3 regions of the Brevibacillus antibioticus genome follow, and region 2 is predicted to be linked to each of the others. Evidence: riboswitches for the same ligand, from Rfam matches in the RefSeq annotation. Region 2 holds a riboswitch; each other region holds the start of a gene.
What was found. Region 2 has a riboswitch for cobalamin ahead of E8L90_RS28200 (energy-coupling factor ABC transporter permease). Riboswitches for the same ligand answer to the same signal wherever they lie in the genome.
Positions count from the first base shown of each region.

Region 1 (7,883 bases), 5.1 Mb from region 2:
CGCTTATCTGCTTTCCTTTATGCAGCATCAAGATACGATCGCAGTATATAGAGGCCAGATTCAGATCGTGCAGCACAGCAATAACCGTCACCTGCGTCGCCTTTTGCCATTTTCGCACGATGTCCATCAGTTGAATCTGATACCCGATATCGAGGTAAGTCGTGGGTTCATCGAGCAAGAGCACCTGAGGTCTTTGGATCAATGCTTTCCCCAAAGCTACGCGCTGCTTTTCCCCACCACTCAACTGATCCAGTGTGCGCTCTTCCAAATGTTCAAGACCGAGCATCTGTACGATTTCATCAATGAAGGATGCGACATCCTGCTTCTCTTCCCCAAGCCAATTTTGGTACGGAAAGCGCCCCATCTCCAACACCTCTCGAACACGGAATCCGACTGGCGGAAGACCCTCTTGCTCCAAAACAGCCAGTATTTTGGCAAGCTCTTTGCGTGGATAGGAATGAAGCTTTTTCTCCTGAAGCAAAATGTCTCCGGCATCAGCCTTGATGACTCCTGAAATCATCTTCAGCAAGGTGGATTTACCGCTTCCATTCGGTCCGATAATGCCAAAAAATTCTCCCTTGTCCACGCAAAAATCGATTCCGTGCAAAACTGGCGTATCGTGATACGATTTTTGCAAGTTGCGCACATTGATCATAAGCTTACGTTACCTCTTCCTAAAGCGTTTATTTTGCTTCAATAAATAGGCGAAAAACGGTGCTCCCAGAAATGCTGTCACGACACCGAGCGGGATTTCCGTTGGACTTAGCAGCATTCTGGCAAGAGTGTCGGCCCACAGCACATAAATACCACCGCAGATCGCAGCCATCGGCAGTAAAATACGATAGTCAGGACCAACTAGCAATCGGACGAGATGCGGTACCACCAAGCCAACGAACCCGATAATACCTGCGATAGAAACCGCCGCTGCAGTCAGGAGAGTCGAGATGACCAAAACCACCAGCTTCGTTCGATCCACATGGACGCCGAGATGCGCAGCCTGCCGCTCCCCCAACGCAAAGAGGTTCAAGGAACGCGCATAGCTCACCAGCACCATTCCACCTATGACCAAGTACGGTATCAAGACGTACGTAAAGGCCCAGCCGCGAAATGACAGGCTGCCCATCAGCCAGAATACGATCTCATTCACCGTCTGATCAGATAGCGACACCATAAAGGAAACGAGCGAGCCGAGAAAAGCCTGCACCACGACTCCAGACAAAATCAGGGTCTCCGTTTGCAGCTTTCCTTGCGTGTTCGCGAGTCCAAGTACGATCCATAAACTGAGCAATCCTGTAAGAAAAGCGACGACAGGCGTGCTCCATGCACCCAAAAAGCTGATTTGCAAGCCAAAAAGGATTAAGAAGGCTGCTCCGACAGCAGAACCGGATGCCACGCCCATCGTAAACGGATCGGCGAGCGGATTGCGCAAAACTCCCTGAAAGCCCGCTCCCGCAAGTGACAAGCAGGCCCCAATCAAGACAGCCAATACAACGCGTGGAAAACGAACCTTCATGACAATTTGCTCAGATGACTCCGGCCACGTTACGGTGATCCACTCAGACAAGCCCGGGATTTGATGGAGCAGGATGAGCCATACCTGCGAAATGGGGAGGTGTGCCGCCCCCATCGAGATACTGATGACTATTGATGCCAGAAGGACGAGACAGCTAACTCCTCCCCCTATGAACAGTCGCTTCTTCATTTTATTTCACCAAGTCAGGGTAAATCGCCTTGGCTACTTCGATCAAGCCTTGTGTAATACGCGGACCGGGACGGGACAAAATATTTTGGTCCATACCAAAGATTTGTTTTTCACGAATCGCCTTCATTTTATCCCAGCCATTGCGATTGGCGATCATATCCTCTAGCTTGACACCAGTCTTTTCATCGGTAATTCCGCTCGCGTACAAAATGACATCAGGGTCGTTTTGCAAAATCTTTTCTTCACTGATCGGATTCCATCCCTCGGTGTCTGAGGCAATGTTTGTCGCCCCAGCCAGCGTGATGAGTTCGTCCATGAATTCTCCTTTTCCGACTGTCCAGCCTGGGGAGAATTCCAGATATACCTTTTTCTTCTGTTCCGGTTTTACATTTTTCACCGCTTCTTGAACGTACGCGATGTCTTTCTTCATTTGCGCGACGACTTTTTCGGCTTGTTCCTGTGTGTTCGTGATAACTCCCATCGCCAACACATTGTTTAGAATGTCATCCATCTTTGTCGGATGGGTAATATAGACGGGCATTCCGAGAGATTTCAGCTTGTCAGCCACTGGCTTTTCCATTGAAATCCCACCAACGACCATATCCGGCGTTTGAGCGAGAATCGCTTCTTCATTTGGTTTGACGACTCCGCCAATTTTCGGCTTTGCCTTCGCCGCATCTGGATAATCGTCATAGTCTGAGACAGCTACGATCCGACTTTCCAAGCCAAGCGCGAACAAAATCTCTGTCTCGGCAGGTGATGTTGAGACGATTCGCTCAGGAGCTTTTGCAAAGGTTACTTCTTTTCCTGTCGCATCCTTGACTGTCAACGGATACGTTGTTTGTTTGGCAGGCTGCTCGGCCGCATTCTCTTGCGGTGCTGTCTGCGGTGCACTTGTTTGTCCCCCTGGTGCTGGCTGGCCGTTATCGTTACCCGCACAACCTGCGAGGCTCGCCGCAACTAGTAGTGGGATCATGAATCGCAATGAACGTTTCATATGTAGAACTTCCTTTCTGCGTGTCTGATTGACTGTCCCTTCCAATAAAAAAAGCGACCCTTGCTTCCATTCGGAAATCAAAAGGGTCGGCACCTCAGGGCAAACAGCCAAAGATGGTCTGCTTCCTGAAATAGGCCGATCCTTTCCGCGAAGGCAACAGGCACGAAAACAAACAGGCAGGTCTCCTGGCTTACGGCTCAGGAACGAGCCGATTTACAGTGGCGGGACCGCGTCGGATTTTCACCGACTTCCCTTTTCACCCGATCTTTTTGTTAAAAAGACGAGGCACCTATTTGCTGTTACGTTTGAATTTGTCACAGTCCATGACTCATCCTACATCATAGCATTCCTTAGATGAAAAAAGAATGACAAACAGAAATGAAAAACGCCTGAACAAAAGGTTCAGGCAAATGGAATGCTTATGGCGGGCTATTCCCCTCGTTTGTGCAAATAATCTAGAATGCCCATGGAGCATACTTGTAAATCGAGCTTGAGTACGTCGAAAATTCCATGGTCACCGCTGATGCCTTGTGACTGTATATGATCGGAGACTCGTTCAAATAACTTACGTGACAGCTCGTCGTATGTATGTCCAGCCGCAAGCGCTGTCTCTCCTTCCGCTACAAACATGGGGAGCCACTCGCGTATTTGGCGGTACACGTCATCTACCTGCTCTGACATCCCAAAATGACCAAAGTAAATGCGGCTCAGCTCGCGCGCTTCAAAACGGCTTAGAGACGCTAACATGGCATCCGGGTTAAACTGATTCGGCGAAGTAGATGGTAGTACGAGGTGTATGCCATCCTTTTTAAGCTGTGGATAGAGCACACCTGCCGTATCACCTGTAAACATGCCGCGGCTTATGGGATCATAGATGCTGAAGTGATGATTGGCATGCCCCGGTGAATCCAGAAACTCCAACACACAATTCTCTCCGATCTCTAGTGTATCCCCGTCTCCGCGAATCAAAATCCGCTCCTCGGGAACTGCCACAATCGGATCGAACAATCGATCAAATTCATCATGATACACCGCTCTCGCCCCTGCGATCAGTCGGCTCGGATCTACGAGATGACGTGCACCTTTCGGGTGGACAACGATCTTTGCATTCGGACAATCCTTCAGAAACAGTCCGGCTCCTCCCGCATGATCCAAGTGAATGTGCGTCACAATGATATATGTTACTTGTTCCAGTGTATAACCGAGCTTGGCGAGACCGGCCTTGATGTATGGGACGGAGGGGCTTGGCCCAGTTTCTACCAAAGTGAGCTTCTCTTCCGTGATCACATACGTCCCCGTACGTTCCGCCCAGCCCATATCGAAACCGTCTATTAAATGGATGCGTTCCCCTAAATAAATTGGCTCTGTTGCTTGCATGTAAATACTCCTCCTTATTCAAAAGTCTCGAGTCGCCTTTATGTTGTGGGAATATTTACACTTTACCATCTATTTTGTAGGGAGTGGGGATGAATAACACAAAGTCTTCATATTCTCATGGTAATATGATGGCAGCAAAGACAATTCCATTATCTGGAGGGGTGCTAAAATGGGGAAGCTTTTTTCTGAATTACGACCTGAGCATGAGGCGTTTATTAAGAAGCAACAGATGTTTTTTGTTGCCTCTGCTCCTATGGACACAGATGGTCACGTAAATCTTTCACCAAAAGGGTACGATTCTTTTCGCATAATATCGCCCACAGAGGTCGCCTATTTGGATCTGACTGGAAGCGGAAATGAAACCAGTGCTCATCTTCAGGAAAATGGCAGGATTACTCTCATGTTTTGTGCATTTGAAGGCCCCCCTCTCATCATGCGCCTCTACGGCAAAGGAACGGTTATTCTCCCAGATACGCCTCGTTGGGATGAGCTCGTAAAAGACTTCCCGCTTCTGCCTGGCGCTCGTCAAATCATTACCGTAAACATCCTTGAAGTAAAGACTTCTTGCGGTTGGGCCATTCCCTTCTATTCCTTTTCAAAAGAACGCGACACCCTTCAAAAATGGACCTTGGCTAAAGACGAGCAGGAACTGCTTGCTTATCAACAAGAAAACAACGTACGTAGCATGGATGGATTGCCAACACCATTGGGACAAAAGCTTTTCTCGCAGTAGAAGGGGATGACGAAACTTAACAACGCAAAGAAGCTGCCTTGCTCGCAGCTTCTTTGTTTGAAACTTCTTTACTTGCTGGTATAAATGGCCACTGCATCGCGGAGAAACTCGGCTACACCTGGCTGTTCCTTGTCATAGTAAGCGGTAAAGCGCGGGTCATCAACGTACATCTGGGCTACACCTGCGTGCGCTTCTTTACTGTAGCTGTCCCAATAAAAGCTGAGCCATTGACGGTGAAGATCCGCTGCTTTTTGGGCAAGCTCATGAGCAGGATTTCCCGTCGTAAAAGCCTGTGCCAATGTCTCATGGAGTTCTTCATTCAACTGCTCTAGTGCAGTGTATTCCTGCTCGGTCATTCCTTTGATTTTCTGATGGGATTTGTCAACCTGGTCGCTTCCATATTTTACACGAATTTCTTCTCCGTACTGCGTCTCGTTGTCGTCAATCAACTTCTGCTTGAAGCCTTCGAATTTTTGTTTGTCACTCATCGCTTTGGTCCCCTCTCTTTGTGCTAATGTCAAATTGACATTGGCGATTAACGCATCCAATTGCGCTCGCCTTTCCAGGAGCTTCTCGCGGTGCTCCCGCAGTGCCCGTTCAGCATCAAAGGTTGGTGAATCCAGGATCTCCTTGATCTCCTCCAAGCTCACACCCAGCTCGCGGTAAAAAAGGATTTGCTGCAATCGATCCACCTCAAGCTGTCCGTAAATGCGATACCCTGATGAATTGATTCTCGCCGGCTTGAGAAGCTCAATTTCATCGTAGTATCGGAGCGTCCGGGTGCTGACACCCGCCAGGAGTCCTAGCTTTTGCACCGTATATTCCATGTTCATTCCTCCTGACAAATTGATCGTACACATTTACGGACCGTCAATGTCAAACACATTTTCATCAAAAAATAGCGTTACTTTATTTTCATCATTTGCTAAAATATAGATAAAACCGTGCAAGGGGGACTTCTATGCTCTATATCATCGGATTCTTTGTAGCTGTACTTGGTGCTGGATGGGGATTAACAGGACTGCTTAGTCTCAAAGCGAGAGATAAACATGCCATCACCCATTACAGTGACGATGCATATGCCCAGCAAACCTTGTACCAAATGCACAACAACCCTACCCAAGGAATGTAACCATAGAAAAAGGCTGCCCGCAACTTGTGCATAGGCAGCCCTTCTTATTTCTTACAGCGCTTGGAATGTATCAGTCAAAATCGGTACGATTTGCTTTTTGCGGGAGACAACGCCCTTCAGAATAGCTTTGTTGTCCACCAATGTTACTTGGTACGCTTTTTCTACTGCCTTTGTTGCGCTGCCGAGTGCGATCGCAACAGAGTCGTTGTTCAAGATATCGGTTACGACAAACACGAACAGGTCCAAACCTTTTTCAGCGATATTTGCATTCATAGCTGCTTCTAGTTCGCTTTGGCGTGCGAGTACATCATTTACATCCACTGCATTTACTTGTGCGATTTCTACTTTCGCATTGCCCATTTGGAACTCTTTTGCATCCAATGTGAGCAGTTGTGCGATTGTTTTGTCGCTCAGGTCTGCCCCCGCTTTGAGCATTTCCAGACCGTATGCTTGTAAATCAACACCTGCGATTTCAGCCAGCTCATGAGCAGCCGCTACATCTTGCTCGGTGCATGTCGGGGATTTCAACAGCAACGTATCCGAAATGATAGCAGAAAGCATCAAGCCCGCCATCTCTTTTGGAATGTCTACGCCGTTTTCTTTGTACATTTTCTTCAAAATGGTAGTCGTGCATCCAACCGGCTCGGCACGGAAGTAGAGAGGATTGCTCGTCTCAAAGTTTGCAATACGGTGATGATCGATCACTTCTACCACTTGCACTTGCTCAATGTCATTCGCGCTTTGTTGGCGCTCGTTGTGGTCTACAAGGATAACTTCATTCACTTCATTCGCCACTGTTTCTACGAGGCGCGGCTCTTTTACTTGGAAGTAATTCAACACAAATGCCGTTTCGCTGCTGATTACACCCAGGCGTACAGGCTCTACATTCGCGCCCAATTTTGTTTTCAAGTCAGCGTACACAAGTGCTGAACAAATAGAATCTGTGTCTGGATTTTTATGACCGAAGATTAATTTTTTTTCCATCATCCATACTCCTTAATCGTAATTTGGCTTCCAAATTATACCACAGCTTAGCGGATATGCCCAAGATACATTATAGGTTCAAATCAGATCATTGAAAATACGATTTTGAAGATCTATCAGGAATGAATGGGAGGCGATGTGAGATGAGAGTGGCAGCTTTGTATGACATTCACGGGAATGTACCTGCACTACATGCAACGTTGGCAGAACTTGAAGTTGTGAAGCCTGATCTTATTGTCATCGGAGGGGATATCATCTCAGGGCCGATGCCCGTCCAAACACTTGAAATACTCTTCCAATTGGATACACCCGTGCAATTCATCCGTGGTAATGGCGAACGTGAAGTACTCCTCACATTTGACGGAGAGATGCAACGTCTAGAAATGTCTGATTCTGTTCGAGAAATCACGTCATGGGTTGCGGAGCAATTGAACCGCTCTCATCGTGACTTTCTGGCGCAACTCCCTCTTACCTACACGTTAAAACGAGAAGATTTCGAGGACGTGCTATTCTGCCACGCCATTCCCACCAATGATGAAGATATTTTCACCCCACTCACTCCTGATGTAATTGTGGCCGCTTACTTTGAGGGGACGCTGCAACGAACAGTCATCTGTGGTCATACACATGTCCAATTTGAACGTCACCTTAGCGATCTGCGTATTCTCAATGCCGGAAGTGTGGGCATGCCGTATGCCGACAAACCAGGGGCATACTGGTTATTGCTTGATGGTGACAGCTATGAGCATCGCTTTACACCCTATGACGTAGAAGCTGCTGCAAAACAAATCGCTTCTACGAACTTTCCGCAAGCTCAGCAGTTTGCCGAAGAGAATGTCCGAAAAATACCTACGGTTCAAGAAGCGATCGAATTTATAGAGGCCCTGGCACAAAAAAACCGACCCTCTACTTATTAAAGGGTCGGTTGAGAAAGATAGCGAATTCGATTAATCGTCCC
Region 1 covers NZ_SZNK01000001.1:728,792-736,674, reverse strand. Annotated here, with positions in the region: gene E8L90_RS03625 (ABC transporter ATP-binding protein) at 1-655, opposite strand, end outside; gene E8L90_RS03620 (FecCD family ABC transporter permease) at 665-1,702, opposite strand; gene E8L90_RS03615 (ABC transporter substrate-binding protein) at 1,704-2,699, opposite strand; cobalamin riboswitch at 2,858-3,007, opposite strand; gene E8L90_RS03610 (MBL fold metallo-hydrolase) at 3,129-4,076, opposite strand; gene E8L90_RS03605 (pyridoxamine 5'-phosphate oxidase family protein) at 4,246-4,809, shown strand; gene E8L90_RS03600 (MerR family transcriptional regulator) at 4,878-5,636, opposite strand; gene E8L90_RS30090 (hypothetical protein) at 5,771-5,941, shown strand; gene E8L90_RS03595 (manganese-dependent inorganic pyrophosphatase) at 5,993-6,925, opposite strand; gene E8L90_RS03590 (metallophosphoesterase family protein) at 7,069-7,842, shown strand.
Region 1: another riboswitch for cobalamin. It lies ahead of E8L90_RS03615 (ABC transporter substrate-binding protein); the one in region 2 lies ahead of E8L90_RS28200 (energy-coupling factor ABC transporter permease).

Region 2 (7,883 bases):
ATGCTGATATCGACGAATTAGCTGATGCCATTGGAGAACTTTTGCAAAATCCGATAACGGTTGAAGATGCCGATCATAAACTGATTGCTTACAGCTCACACGGAGAAAGCACAGATGAAGCGCGCTGGTCTACCATCATGGGGCGACGGGTACCGGAAAGAGTGCTGACGCGCCTCTGGAAGGACGGCGTATTCCAGGAGCTGTTAACGAAAGACGACCCCGTACACATCCCAGCAAAGGACGAAATCGGCTTGGGGAAACGTGTGGCGATTGCCATTCGCAGAGGGAGTGACGTGCTCGGTTACATTTGGGCACAAGAGGTAAATCGACCGATTACCCGGGAAGATGATGAGATTCTTCGTCAGGCCGCACGCGTAGCTGTCTCGCGTCTCATCCAGCGGCAGGGAAAACGCAAGGCGGAGGAACAGCGACGCAAGGAATTTCTGTGGGAGCTGTTGCTGGGGAATCACAGCAGTGAGGCTGCTATTCGCCAAAAAGCGGACACCTTGCAGATGCAGCTTCCGACCTCTTATTTAATCTGTATTATTGAAGCGGCAGGAGCCCGTCTGGACCAGTACTTGTATCCGTTATTAATGCGTGACAAGCTGCTCTGGGTTGTCGACGGTTCCCAAATCATCTTATTGATCGGTCTGTCCGATGCGAAAAAAGAGAAGAGCGAAGTGCTCATTCGCAAGGTGGAACAGTTCCTCGCAGACTCGCTCGGCAAGCTCGAAGCACATGTCACGGAAGGACGCCAGGTGATTGCTGGCTACGGAAGAGATTACAAGTCTTATACAGATATTGTGAAGAGCTACAGGGAAGCACTGCATGCGCTCAAGATCAAGAAGCTGTTCCCGCAGGAAAATGAAGGGATTCACGGGTACCACGAGCTTGGGATATATCGCTATCTACTACAACTGAAGCAGTGGGAAGAGGAGCAAGGCTATCAAAATGAACGGCTGGAAAAGCTCAGACAGTACGATCGCGACAACCAGACCACGCTCTTGACGACATTGGAAACTTTTTTGGATGCCGCAGGCAAGGTCAACAAGACAGCAGAGCGCCTGCATATTCACATTAATACATTGAGCTACCGACTGAGACGAATTGAGGAGATCATGCGTGTCGACCTCGACAACATGAACCAGCGGGCTGCCTTATATGTAGAGTTGAAAATAGCCAAATTAGATGGGGAACAGTAGTTTGTTTGTGAATTTTCACAAATAAAAAGACGCTAAAATTAAAGGAATCTCCAAGGAGTATGCCCGAAGATACGCTGTACAATAATAGAAACCGCAAAGAAATTGGCGTTTCCAAGGAGGACATACTTATCATGATCGTTGGAATTCCAAAAGAAATTAAAAATAATGAGAACCGCGTTGCCATTACTCCGGCAGGTGTAGCTGCTCTGGTACAAAACGGACATTCGGTTCGTGTCGAAACAAGTGCAGGGCAAGGCAGTGGTTTTACGAATGAAGATTACAAGGCAGTAGGTGCTGAGATCGTAGAAACCGCTTCAGAGGCATGGGCATCTGACATGGTGATGAAGGTAAAAGAACCACTCCCTGCTGAATACGGATATTTCCGCGAGGGTCTGATTCTGTTCACGTATTTGCATCTCGCACCAGAGCCTGAATTGACTCGTGAATTGCTCGATAAAAAAGTGATTGCAATCGCTTACGAAACGATTCAGCTCGACAATGGCGCTCTGCCTCTGCTGATGCCGATGTCTGAAGTAGCAGGCCGCATGTCCGTTCAAATCGGCGCGCAATTCTTGGAAAAGCAATACGGTGGAAAAGGTGTTCTCCTCGGTGGCGTACCAGGTGTACCAAAAGGCGAGGTAGTTGTAATCGGCGGTGGGATCGTAGGGACAAACGCAGCGAAAATGGCGCTTGGACTGGGTGCAAATGTGACGATCATCGATGTAAACGCAGACCGTCTGCGCCAACTGGATGACTTGTTCCAAGGCCGCGTTCAGACGCTGATGTCCAATTCCTTCAACATCGCAAGCGCTGTGAAAAAAGCAGATTTGCTGGTAGGCGCTGTACTCATTCCAGGTGCTCGTGCTCCACGTCTGGTAACAGAAGACATGGTAAAAGAGATGTCACCTGGTTCTGTGATCGTAGACGTTGCGATTGACCAAGGTGGATCGATTGAAACCATTGACCGTATCACGACTCATGACAAGCCAACCTATGAGAAGCACGGTGTGATTCACTACGCTGTAGCCAACATGCCTGGTGCAGTCGCTCGTACATCTACATTGGCCCTGACCAACGTAACCGTTCCATACGCGGTACAATTGGCGAACAAAGGCTACGCACAAGCGATTCGCGACAACAAAGCATTGGCAAAAGGCGTAAACGTCATCGACGGCAAAGTAGCTTATAAGGCTGTTGCAGATGCGCATAACCTGCCGTATGCTTCTATCGAAGAAGTTTTGCTGGTGAAAAACTAGCTTCAACGGTAAATAGAAAAGAAGAAACTGCTTGTCCGAGCTTACGGCAAGCAGTTTTTTTATTTATTCAGTTGGAGGAAGTGGGTCAGACCGAATCCATCTTCATTTTTCCAGCACCATAATGGCTTGACCAATCCCGATTTTCTGTCCACTTTCATGAAAGACTGATCCCCCTGTACGTGGTGGTGCTGTTAGGATTTGCCTGCATACTTGGAAATATGTATCACGTATAAAGGTTACATCCTCCCGAAAAAGTATGGTATTCTACTATGAGGTAAAAAGGTAGAAACGGAGTAAGGAGTGCAGCCGATGTATCAGCTCATAAGAAAATATCTGTTCCAGCAAGATGCGGAAGAGATTCATGAAAAGACAATTGGTGCCTTAAGGCTGGTGGAGGATTCTGCTCCAGGCAAAAGCATCCTGAAGTTGATCTATCAGGTAAAAGACCAGCGGTTGGAGAATAAGCTGTGGGGAATGACGTTTCCGAATCCAGTCGGACTTGCAGCCGGTTTTGATAAAAATGCGGAAGTCTATCATGCGCTAGGTGCCCTTGGTTTTGGGTTTGTGGAAATCGGGACATTGACGCCACAGGGGCAGCCAGGCAATCCGAAGCCCCGATTGTTCCGATTGCCGGAACATCAAGCTGTCATTAACCGGATGGGCTTCAACAATCACGGTGCGTATTTGGCTTCCCAGCATTTGGTCGATTACGCATACTCAGATGTTCCGATTGGGATTAACATTGGGAAAAACAAAGTAACGCCGAATGAAGAGGCGGCCATCGACTACAGCAAATGTATGGACATGCTCTATTCATACGGTCACTATTTCGTTATTAACATCAGCTCTCCGAATACCCCGAATCTGCGTGACTTGCAGGAAACAGAGAGCTTGCGTCATTTGGTGCGTGCAGTAAGGGAAAAGGCGACCGAAATGGAAGCACGCTCCATCAAGAAAAAGCCGATTTTGCTGAAAGTAGCACCAGACATGTCAGATGAGCACATGCGCGATGTTGTTCATGCTGCTGTTGAAGAGGGCATTTCCGGAATTATCGCTACCAATACGACACTATCTCGCGAGGCGGTTTCCGGACATCGATTTGCCGAGGAAGCGGGTGGCTTGAGCGGAAGACCTCTTACGGAGCGTTCCACAGCTTGGGTGAAGGAGATTTATCAAGAAGTAGGAGACAAGGTACCAATCATTGGTGTCGGCGGTATTTATAATGGTGAAGACGCCTACGCGAAAATCCGAGCAGGAGCCAGTCTCGTTCAGGTGTATACGGGGATGATTTATCAGGGCCCAGGTATCGCCAAGCAAATCAACAAAAAACTGCTCAAGCTCATGCAGCGAGATGGTTTTAAACATATTAGTGAAGTCATTGGCGTAGACGCAAAAGAATAGACAGAACAAGTACGCATAGGTCGATGGCTCTGTTTGTAGTGGGTCATAGGCTTATGCGTTTTTACTTATATTCTTCCGATTTATGTAGTGATCCGGTATAATAATGTGGGACAAACAAGAATTGTCTGTCAATTTTATATTGTCGGCGTTAGGTGCCTTTATGTGACGCATAAAGGGTAACAGGGAATCGGGTGAAAGTCCCGAGCGGTCCCGCCACTGTAACCAGGGAGCTCTCTTTGAGAAGGAAACCACTCATCTTCGTATGGGGAAGGACAAGGAGCGCATGGATCTGGAAGCCAGGAGACCTACCTAGTAGCCACACCCACAGAACCTTCGCGGAAAGGAGCGGTGAATACGAGGCAATGAGGCTGTCTAATCAGTCTGTTGTTTTGTGCGCACGTCTCGTCCATTGTTGGAGGAGATTTTTTTGTGTAGGAAAGAACGAAAGTCAGTGAAGGAGGATAAACATGAATCGATCTCGTCTCGTATCTACTTGTCTGTTGATAGCGGGCTTTGTCCTGTATTTTCTGCTCAATGAACCAGAGACAGGACACGCGATGCACATCATGGAAGGGTATTTGCCATTATCCTGGGCCTTATTTTGGTGGGCTGTCTTCTTGCCATTTTTTATTCTTGGGCTTCGCTCGATTAACAAGATTGTAAAAGAACATCCCGAAATGAAGCTCCTTATTGGTGTTGCAGGAGCATTTGCATTTGTTTTATCTGCACTGAAAATCCCTTCGGTTACAGGCAGCAGCTCTCACCCGACTGGAACGGGCCTTGGCGCCATTATGTTTGGGCCTTTTGCGATGTCTGTGTTAGGGAGCATGGTGCTCTTGTTTCAAGCCTTGCTTTTAGCACATGGAGGTCTGACTACGCTAGGGGCAAATGCTGTATCCATGGCAGTAGTAGGTCCAATGGTGGCATACGGTATCTATCGGATAATTATGAAAGCTAGCGGAAGCCAGCGTCTGGCTGTTTTTGCGGCGGCTGCCTTGGCTGACCTCGCTACCTATGTGGTGACTTCGATTCAACTGGCTCTCGCATTTCCAGCTGAATCTGGTGGAGTGTTGGCCTCGTTTGCCAAATTCGCAGGAATTTTTGCGTTCACGCAAGTACCGCTCGCCATCAGTGAAGGTCTGTTGACCGTTCTTGTTTGGAACTGGTTGTTATCTTACAACGCAAAAGAGCTTACACAGCTTCGTTTGCTCAAACAGGAGGAATCGCTGTGAAAAAAGGATGGAACTGGCTGTTACTCTTGGGGGTAATCGTACTGGCGATTGTCCCGCTGTTGCTGGTACAGGATTCGGAATTTGGCGGCGCAGACGGCGTGGCAGAGGAAGCGATCAAGGAAATCGCTCCGAACTACGAACCATGGTTTCAACCGCTGATAGAACCGCCAGGGGGAGAGACGGAGAGTCTATTGTTTGCGGTGCAGGCGGCGTTGGGTGCGGGAGTGGTTGGCTATGCCGTGGGCTTGTACAAAGGTCGGTTGGATAAGCGGAAAAAATGAACGGGCTACAGCTTGATTCTCTCTCTTATCAAAACAATCTGAAACGTCTACCGCCAGCTCATAAGTTATTGCTGGCGAGCGCATTGTTACTGCTCGTCTTGCTGGGGCATGTATGGATGCAGATGGCTGTCGTTGTCTGGATGACGGTATGGGTAGTGGTGTATGCCCGTATTCCTGTCCGTATCTACTGTGCCTTTATGATCGTGTCGCTCTCGTTTTTCGTGGCGGGGCTCCCTGCGCTATTGGTAGAAGGGGCGAGAGCAGGCGAAGTACAGGTCCAGGTCGCGGCAGCATGGGAGTTGGGTTCGTACGTGCTCTACGTGCCGACGTCATCATTCAGTAAAGTTTGGATCTTATTTTGGCGTACCATGGCGAGCTTATCCTGCTTTGCCTTCATTTTGTTTACCGTGCCGTTTGCCGAAATCTTGCAGGTGCTCCGGCGACTTCGTATGCCTGTCCTTGTGACTGACTTATTAATGATCATGTATCGGTTTATTTTTGTGTTAGTAACGATTTCTCACCAGCTATGGATTGCGCAACGTTCTCGCGGAGGTCATCGCGACTTCCTGGCGACGCTTCGGGATGCAGGGGTTCTCGTTGCGCAATTGTTTGTCAGAGCGATGCGCAAATACGAAGCCTTGCACAAAGGTATGGCGGCTAGAGGCTTCGGGGAGAGCATGCAGGTGCTCTCGTTTCATACTCACGCTCGCTCGCGTCGCTATGAGTGGGAGTCAATCGCAGGCTGTATGCTGCTGGTACTGCTTGAGTGGTGGACAGGAGGTTGGCGGTTATGACATCACGATTGTTGGAGTTCATCGATTTGCAGTACACGTATCCGGGAGGGCGGGGCCCCGTCTTGTCAGGGCTGTCCTTATGGATTCCAGAGGGGAAAAAATGTGTCCTTTTGGGACGGAATGGCTGTGGGAAGTCGACCTTGTTCTTGCATAGTAACGGGATCATCGAGCCACAGCAGGGACAGGTGCTGTGGAAAGGAAAACCGCTTGTCTACAAACGAGCCGCACTGCAAGAGATGACGCAAAGGGTAGGCTTGGTCTTTCAAGATCCCGAGCATCAGTTGATCGCAAGCACGGTCGCGGAGGATATATCCTACGGTTTATGCAATCAAAAGCTGCCTGTGGACGTAATCCGGGCAAAGGTAGAAAAGGTGCTGGATGCATTCGGGTTGAGGGAGCTGGCAGAAGCTCCGATTCATCATTTGAGCCTGGGACAAAAACGGCGGCTGGCACTCGCGGGAGTCATGGTCATGGAGCCAGAGCTGTTGCTTTTGGACGAGCCTACTGCGTATCTGGATCGCTATCAGACCAAAAATTTGCTGCGGGAGCTCGATGCGATTCACCAGCAAGGAACGACTGTTTTGATGGCAACACACGATATGGATATTGCGTTTGAATGGGCAGAGTGGATTTGCATCATGGATGAAGGCAGGCTTGTTTTCGCGGGAGATCCGCAGGAGGCATTAGAAAATCGAACCATGCTGGAGAGTCTTCATCTGGGTATGCCGTTGCTCGTTGATGTGTGGGAGGTACTGCCTGAGCAGTGGAAGCGCGAGCTGGGCGGAAATATTCCACGTTCGGTCGACGAGCTGCGAAAAATGCTCAGTGTTCAGCGGGTGTGGTGAATGGGGTGAGCGCTTTCGGGCAAACTAACCCCAAAAAGCCATGGAGGTACGCTGGTATGGAACAAGACTCTGTCATGAGTACATCAGTCCCGAATCACCAGGAAAAAGGAATTTCACGCAAGCTGAAGGATGAATTGATGTATCAAGTATTAGAAAAAGATATGACCACCGTCGAGCAGGAAAAGAAGCTAAAAGATGATTATTTAAAAGGAAAAGCGTAAATTTGCGCCAAAAAGCCCTTCTCGGCCACATCAAGGCGTGAAGGGCTTTTTTACATGGAATAATCCCCGTACCCACCCTCGTCTGTCAGACAAAATCAACACACGGTAGTTACAATACAACGTACGCAGTACTCATGTCACAATGCTGGGCATCTTATGTAAGAGAGGGATTTGAACCCTCGGGGTGGCCCCTCGACTCTGCTGGAATTTTCAACATATACCCTGTTGAAGGGGGGCGTGTTCGCCTTTTGCAGACAGACTACCGACTTCCATGCGTCTTACGTTAAGCTTCTTGCAGTTCTGTTAACCAGTTGAATTGTTGAATGCTTGCATCCAATTCCCGGTACTGTTTAGACAGCTCATCGACTTGCTTTTGCAACTGGCCAATACTTACGGTCGAGCAAATCTTGACCTCTGAGCGGCTATAGCGATCATGCTTGACTGTGGCTGCCTGGATCAGGTCGGCAGCTCATGCCGCTTTGCACCAAGAATATCACGTTTGGTTAACGCATCTGAGAGCGTCATGGTGTCCTGAAAACGGCAGGACGCATTGGTTCGATTCGCTTTTGATAATCGGCACGAATGATTAACGCTTCCGCGAGTTTCACAACCGTAACCCCCTGATAAAATATGGTAAAATTTGATTTTCGC
Region 2 covers NZ_SZNK01000001.1:5,869,843-5,877,725, forward strand. Annotated here, with positions in the region: gene E8L90_RS28185 (PucR family transcriptional regulator) at 1-1,202, shown strand, start outside; gene ald (alanine dehydrogenase) at 1,334-2,458, shown strand; gene E8L90_RS28195 (quinone-dependent dihydroorotate dehydrogenase) at 2,768-3,859, shown strand; cobalamin riboswitch at 3,993-4,186, shown strand; gene E8L90_RS28200 (energy-coupling factor ABC transporter permease) at 4,327-5,091, shown strand; gene E8L90_RS28205 (energy-coupling factor ABC transporter substrate-binding protein) at 5,088-5,372, shown strand; gene cbiQ (cobalt ECF transporter T component CbiQ) at 5,369-6,166, shown strand; gene E8L90_RS28215 (energy-coupling factor ABC transporter ATP-binding protein) at 6,163-7,011, shown strand; gene E8L90_RS30395 (hypothetical protein) at 7,068-7,232, shown strand; gene E8L90_RS31030 (DIP1984 family protein) at 7,516-7,692, opposite strand.

Region 3 (7,883 bases), 2.3 Mb from region 2:
TGCGAGCTCTGCGACTCCACCCGCCTTGATCAGCAACAGCATAATCGCAGCAAGCACGCCCATCGCACCTACGCGGCTGTCCTTCATAATCGTAAGGATTTGCTCTCTCGGTCTGCTGCTGCCAAGACCGTCCGCGAGATCCATCCACCCATCCATATGAAGACCACCAGTCACGTATACCCATGCGACCAGCGTCAAAATAGCGGCGATCCATGGACTAAACAACACCAGTCCTGCCTGATGCACACCCCATAACAATAAACCGATGATCAAACCAACTGCGGGATACCAGTTGACGCTTTTTCTCCACGCCTCCTCGGAAGGACGAAGCCACGGAACCGGAATACGCGTAAAAAACGAGATCGCGTGTAAAAATGCATTCATCCCTTGATCCTCCACGGTATCCCCGACAAAACAGCATAGACGGCGTCCGCTTGTCGCGCACTTCTCTGATTGACGTCGCCCAGCACATCCGCGAACCATCTGCCCAAACGACTCAAGGCTACACCGCCCAATCCGACCTCGCTTGTGACAGCAATGACTTTTTGCGGGGAATTGTGAACGAGGGACAGCCATGCCTCTGCCTCCTGCAGCAGGGCTTGCGTATGCGAAGCACTTCTCCATTCCGACTCATCCACGCTCATCAATCGATTACTCACCCAGGTGGACAGACAATCTATCAACACCACACCATACTGCTCACTTAATGCGTGGTAATCGGTTAATCGCTCTCCTACCTCCACACAGCCCCATTCCAGCGGACGACGTGCCTGATGCAACTCGATTCTCTGCTTCATTTCATCATCCCAAGCCTTGCCTGTCGCCACGTACAGGACTCGACTGCCGAACGTCATCGCAAGCTCTTCCGCGTAGCGGCTTTTTCCTGAACGGACACCGCCTGTTACCAGCACCAAGCTCATCGCTGTTCACTTCCTTCCGCATGGACCTCGCGGAGCGCTGCCAGAAGTCTTTCATTTTCCTCTCGTCCACGCACTGCGATTCTCACATCATGCGCCGTCAAACCGGGATACATCGCACAATTGCGGATCAGAACGCCTTTTTTGCCGAGCCGTGCCTGCAATTGTTCGGCTGGCAATCCTTCTGGCGAGCGCAGCAGCAAAAAGTTTGCCTCCGAAGGCCATACATGCCAGCCCAACTCACTACGGATGGAATCAGTCAAATATGCACGTTCTGTTTTGATAAGCCTGCGCGTCTGTTCCTCGTATACCTGCTCCCGCAAGCACAGTTCTCCTGCCAAAAGAGCCAGTGCATTCACACTCCAGCTCACTTGCTTTTGGCGCATTTTCGCAATAACATCCGGATGTGCAATCGCATAGCCCAGGCGCAATCCCGGGATCGCGTACATTTTCGTCATCGAACGCATCAAAATCACACGGGGAAAGTGCTCCAGCTGCGTCGCCAATGTATACTGCCGCTCTTCCTGCACGAAATCGAGGAAAGCCTCATCCACGATGAGCCACGTGTTGGTCTCTTTCGTCCATTCCGCCATTTGGCGCAGCTCATCCGGTTGATACAGGATTCCCGTCGGATTGTTTGGCGACCCGACGAATACGAGATCAGACTGCGTAAAAAGCGTGTACAGCTCTGCAGCATCGGGCTTGTACCCGTTCGCTTCCTTCCCGAAGCAGCCAATGACACGGGCTCCATACTGCTTGGAAAGTTGCGCGTATTCCGAAAAGCAAGGATATACCACACCAACCGTTTGCGGCGAAAGACCGAGAATGGCCAGTGCCATCGCCTCCGCTGCACCATTGGCAGGCAGCAACCATTCCTCTGGCATTTGCAGCCGTTTCGCCAGCGCACGACGAAACACGCGATGTCCAGGGTCTGGGTAATGCGCTACAGCAGATAGCGACGCCAGCAGCATCTCACGAACGCTTGCCGGCATCCCCAGCGGATTTATATTGGCACTGTAATCCAATAACTGCCCGGGCTCTCGACCAAAGCGCTGTGCTGCCGTCAGCAAGTCTCCGCCATGACCGTACGTCTCTATTACACCTGCGCTTGTCAAAACTCTACCCCCAGCACAGCTGGAATCCCTTCATCGTAGTAATGCTTGATTGGCTTCATCTCTGTCACCAAATCTGCGATGTCCAAAATCTCCTGCTTTGCTGCCCGTCCCGTAATCACGAGGTGAATATGACTTGGCCTATTTTGAATCGCTTCCAATACATCGGACAATGGCAACACATCATCAATCGGGAAGCGGTCAATCGCCAATGCATTATTTAGCTCATCCAAAATGACGACATCGTACGCTCCGGAAGAAAGCTTTTCGCTCGCAAACGCCCAAGCTTCTTTCAATGCCTGACGATGCTCCTCCGGTGTCTTCGTCCAGGTGAAGCCGACGCCCATCTGCACAATTTCAATGCCCAATTTATCGAAAATAATCTTTTCTCCGTATGTACGCTCCGGCGACTTGATGAATTGAACCATCAGCACCTTTTTTCCGCGCCCTGTCGCCCGCACAGCCAATCCGACTGCTGCCGTCGTTTTACCTTTGCCGTCTCCTGTGTAAACGAGGGTCAAGCCCCGCTTCTTATCGTTTTTCTCCATCGTGACCACCTCAAAAAGTGACGTATTTTACTCCGCTGTTTTATCCATACTTTCCGAAGCAACAAAACGGTCATGACCGTTTTGTTGACCGCAAGCGGTCGCATCCACTTTTATGAAAAACGTCGAGACGTTTTTCACAAAAAAAAGCGCTCTGTTTCCCCCAGTACGTAAGGAAAAACAAAGCGCGGATAGTTGAAAAGCAACAATCCTCACCTCTTCCTTTGACCCGAAGGAAATCAGTGTAAACATAAAACAGGCAGGTCTCCTGGCTTGAGGATCATCGCTCTTCTTCTCCTTCCCGCTCCCGGATGGGCAGTGGATGGCATGGTGCCTTGAAGAACAGCTACTCTCTTACAGTGGCGGGACCGCGTTGGTTTTTCACCAAACTTCCCTTTTAACCTTGCTCCTGCGAATCGGTTTCGCAAAAACAAGGACCTGTTTCTCTTCCATATGTAAATGTCATTCGTTTCGTTGACAAGCACTTGCTTTAATAATAGCAAAAGCTACCGAGGATTCAAGCAAAAGCTGCCGATTCCTCGCAGGCGTCTATTGGCAGAAAATTTAAGATAATCACCGTTTACTTACCTGAAAATTTCCGTTACCCTATTGGCAAAACTATCGAAAGGGATGTGATAGTCATGCTATTTTCTCCGATTCCAAAAATACCAGACATGGTCCTGCCCAGCCCACTGCCGATCAAGGAATGCGACGAACCGATGATCCCCCTCTCTTCCCTTTCGGAACAAGTCACGGTCTATCCAGCCTACTACCACGAGGGCTATGCCGGAACACAGCCAGAAGCCTTTTTGCGAGAAGGGGCTGCACGCAGGCTCGCCACCGCAGCCTCCCAACTGCCTGTTGGCTACAAGCTCGTCGTGCTGGACGGCTGGCGCTCGTTTGAAGTACAGGCGTCCTTATATGAACGTTTCCGTGAAGCCTTGCTTTTACAAGGCTGGCAGGAAGGACCCGCCCTCACGGAAGAATTGAGCAAATTCGTCGCTTATCCAACAACAGACCTCTCCAAACCGTCCCCACACTTATCCGGCGGTGCAGTGGATCTGACTATCGCAGGGCCTGATGGCTGGCTGGAGATGGGGACAGACTTCGATGATTTCAGTGAAAGGGCTGCAACTCGCTATTATGAAGAGCTGACACTGTCTAAGCAAAAAGACATTGATATTCGAGATAATCGCCGACTGCTCTATCATTTGATAGCCGCTGCCGGATTCGTCAACTATCCGAAAGAATGGTGGCATTTCGAATACGGAACACGCACTTGGGGACAAAGAACGCAGCAAGAACCGATCTATGGCGGAGTTTTGTCGATGTAACCACAAATACTCAAGCAGGGCATGAGCCCGGTCGATCCCGTACTCATGCCCTGATGGACTCCCACTCTTCACACTCAACAAATTCCTGTACCGCTTAGGTCACTGGTATTTCAGAAGATGCTGCTGATACCAAAAGGCTTTTGTTGTATTCAGGCGACAATACAATATTTGTATAAGTTCCGCGACCTGACACATAGTGATAGGAATGCTCGACGCCTGCCGGGATAAAAATAGCCGCTGGACTCTCAACAGTCTTCTCTTCTTCACCGAGTTGAACATGACACATCAGACCAGTACCATCAGGTGCATCTCCCCAAAAGAGGAAGGCACTGTCACAATGATGCGCATGTCTGTCTACATGCTTTTCAGGAATACCGGACAAATCGCCTAATTCAAATATCCTTTGGATCACATAAAATGAGGCTCGCTCATCCACACGCGAATCCATCATAACCCAACGTATCCCTGGACCGTCACGATGATACTGTAGCTCTGAAGCACCTTTGGGAAACGGCTTTCCTACCTGTAAGGAAACAGGCAGCTTTGGGGTTCCTATTGGAGGACGCTTTTCTTCGAGAAGCCGTGTTCTTCCAATTGTTTCGGGAGGAAATGGCTCATACGCTTTGGAATTTTTCTTTACGGCTTGGACATGGTAAGCCGATGTATGTGTAAAGGCATTTTGCCCAGTAATAGGGCGCAGTTCGTCCGGTCTATACCCTGTCGTCAGACGTATCGCTTGTACAAGCTCGGGAATTTTATCCAAAGAATAACGCTGATCATTTCGCAGCTTTTGCAATGCAACCGTAAGCTGGATCAAGTCAGTAATGCCAGCTCTTTCACCGATCCCTAAAATTGTCGTATCAATGACAGAAGCGCCTGCATCAATAGCCGCCAGCGCATTCGCTTGAGCAAGACCGAAATCATTATGAAGATGAACTTCAATTTCGCAACCAAATTCCTCAATGGCACGAGTTACGATTTTTTTGCATGTATCAGGCTCCCATATCCCGACAGTATCTGCCAAACTAACGCGATCTGCGCCTGCCTGCAAAGCAACATGACCTAAGCTGGATATCTTTTCCCACTCTGTCCGTGAAGCGTCTTCAATCGTGAATCGAACCTGTAAGCCAAGCTTTTTTGCTTCGATAACAGCTTGTTGGACTTTCTCTTTTACATAGCTTTCCTGGTGGTGACTGAATTTGGTTTGGATAGACACATCATTAATGGAAGCCCATATCCCCACCCAGTCTGCTTTCGCGCGCTTTACTGCATGGACTTCTTCAACAGTAGCTCTCGCATGCATTAATATTTGCGCTCGTCTTGCCGATTGAGCCACTTTTCGGCAGATTTCTTCATCCAGGGCAGAAATTCCAGGATGGCCCACTTCTATGAGGTCTATATGATAGCTTTCCAGGAGATGCAGTATGCGAATCTTGTCTTCGCATGTGAAGCGAACGCCTGCTTGCTGCTCTCCTTCTCGCAGCGTTGCATCCAAAATTTGAAACGACTTCATTTCCAGCACATCCTTACGGGTTTACTTACTTTTTCAGGAATTCGTCTGTTTCACGCAAGAGTTGATCACGATTTTTTTCATACAACACCCAATGTGTGGCATCTTTGATAACCACTTCTTGTTTTGCAGATGCATTGGTCAGTTTATGGAAGAGGGACTTATCGGCAAAAAAGTCCAGATCTCCTCGAATGATCAACACTGGCGTCGTAATTTTCGTTGCATCAAAAATGGGTTTGTCCGTCCAGATGTAATACAGATCTACCAAGGGTCCCATTGGACGGCGGATCGATTGTTCAGGCTGCTTGCTGCTGTTAGGATCAGAGTTTACAAAGACCTTGGATACAGCATTCATTGCCTCATCAGAAACCAGATCACGCTTATCTAGCATCATGTGCCAATGGTGCATGGCCTTGTCAAACTGGACAACCTGGTACGCTGGTAAATTGGGATTAATTTCACCTGGCTTCCCTTTTGATTCAAATGGAGTTGCCATCAAAGGTAAGGAAAAACCATGCATAACACCATAAAGTACGAGTTTTTCAATTTCATCGGAATGTTCCGTCGCGTACATTCCTGCAACAACTCCACCCCATGACCATCCTACAATACTGACTTTTTCGACTTGCCGCGTTTGCTTGATGTGCTGTACCACAGCCTCCAAATCTTTTACCGCCTCAGTGGCACGGACGACAGGAGCATTCTTTACAGGCGGTTGATCCATTTCAACTGGTCGGGTAGAATGCCCAAACCCTCGGAAGTCCATCGCCCATGTGTCGTAACCTTTCTTTGCGTATTCCTCCATCCAGGAGTATCCCGGAACATCAAATGCTTGGGCAGTAGGTACGCTAAATGGTTCAAGAAACAATACAACCTCATTGTTGGTGTACTTTTCCTTGTTTTTGGCACTCATATGCCTCACATATAAGGAGACGTCCTGGTCAATACTTGGCACTTTCAGCTCTTCCGTTACGACCTCACTGGTGGATTCCACTACTGATTGAGCTTGTGTTGTACTATTTTGATTAGGGGAAGTAGGAGTTGAACACCCTTGAACAAGCAGCCCTAAAGATAGGACTAGCATAAGAAAATGATTTTTCATTTGATGATTGAGATTCATAGTTTGGCACTTCTTTCAAATTAGATTTAGAGGGTGCTAGAAATTGAAGATTCTCGACAGCAACGCAATGCATCCAGCTGCAATGATTAAGCCTGCGGGCAGCCCATTAGTCAGTAGTACTGCCAAAAGTGTTCCAAGTGTTACGCCTATGAAAACAACCGGTTGATCTGGCAAAATACTTAAGCCTTTTCCCCCGACATAAGAGATGATAAAACCTGCTAAAATGGCTATCATTGCTTTCCAACTGACCATTTCCTTGCCAAGGGAGATGAAATCATATTTTCCTTTGGCAATCGGAATCAACAAGAATACCATTAGACAAAACAGACCCATATGGAACATTGGTTTTTGGATTGCATCCATGACAGGCACTGCTTTTAGCAAAGATAATCCGAGCAGCAAGAGGGAAGCGTAGACGAGAACCATATCCTTTGCCACGAATGACAAAAGAGCGATTACCAGTAAGATAATGGTGGTAGGCAACATAGGAGTCCTTATAGTAGCGTGTTATCCCAGCTTCCCTCTGCCGGGGTTTCCACCTGTACCATTTGGACGGAAGCTAAATTGACTTTGACTAGATTGGGAGCAACGGCTGGCAATAGGTCTGGTCTCTGAATGATTAGTTTGAATGCCTCAAAGCTAGCCAATACGCCGACGATATTCGCTACCGGAGCAAGCACTGCCCATGGAGCCTCTCCCTTTACATAGGCATCTGCCCATTCAGGCAAAGCCCCTTGCGAGACGGAATACTTTGCACGCTCGTCTTTGATCTGATTAATTTTTTTACGCATCTCTGGCGTGAGAGGCTGTTGATAGGAAGGGTGTCTCATGGCGACCTCATAGGGCATGGAGTCGGGTGTCATGCACATGACTCCTCCCCGGAAAGGTGGTGTTACTGCAATCCAGATGGAGGGAATACCCATATCAGCTGCTGTTCTATGGATGATTACCCGTGCAACCAGATTATCCGTAGCATCTACAATCACATCTGTATCACCCAGCAGATCACGTGCATTTTCTTCGGTAACAAACTCCCTTGTTACCTTTACTTCCAGCTCTGGATTGATATCGTGAAGTATTTCCTTCGCTACTTCCGCCTTTGGAGAGTTGATTTTGCTGACAAAGCTGAGCATTTGGCGATTGAGATTACTTTCCTCAAACGAGTCTTGATCGATGACATGAAGCTTCCCTACACCCATCCGGGCGAGTTGAATCAATGTGATTCCTCCTACGCCGCCTGCCCCTACCACCGTTACTCTAGCATTACGCAGTTTGGCTTGCTCCTCACTCGTAATGATTCCGAAATTGCGGGTAAAACTGTTGTTATATAATTGGCTATTTTCTA
Region 3 covers NZ_SZNK01000001.1:3,570,043-3,577,925, forward strand. Annotated here, with positions in the region: gene cobS (adenosylcobinamide-GDP ribazoletransferase) at 1-384, opposite strand, end outside; gene cobU (bifunctional adenosylcobinamide kinase/adenosylcobinamide-phosphate guanylyltransferase) at 381-920, opposite strand; gene cobD (threonine-phosphate decarboxylase CobD) at 917-2,032, opposite strand; gene cobO (cob(I)yrinic acid a,c-diamide adenosyltransferase) at 2,029-2,577, opposite strand; gene E8L90_RS29945 (hypothetical protein) at 2,605-2,826, opposite strand; cobalamin riboswitch at 2,816-3,031, opposite strand; gene E8L90_RS16695 (M15 family metallopeptidase) at 3,216-3,908, shown strand; gene E8L90_RS16700 (LeuA family protein) at 4,003-5,421, opposite strand; gene E8L90_RS16705 (alpha/beta hydrolase) at 5,447-6,538, opposite strand; gene E8L90_RS16710 (DUF441 domain-containing protein) at 6,575-7,024, opposite strand; gene E8L90_RS16715 (HesA/MoeB/ThiF family protein) at 7,033-7,883, opposite strand, start outside.
Region 3: another riboswitch for cobalamin. It lies ahead of E8L90_RS29945 (hypothetical protein); the one in region 2 lies ahead of E8L90_RS28200 (energy-coupling factor ABC transporter permease).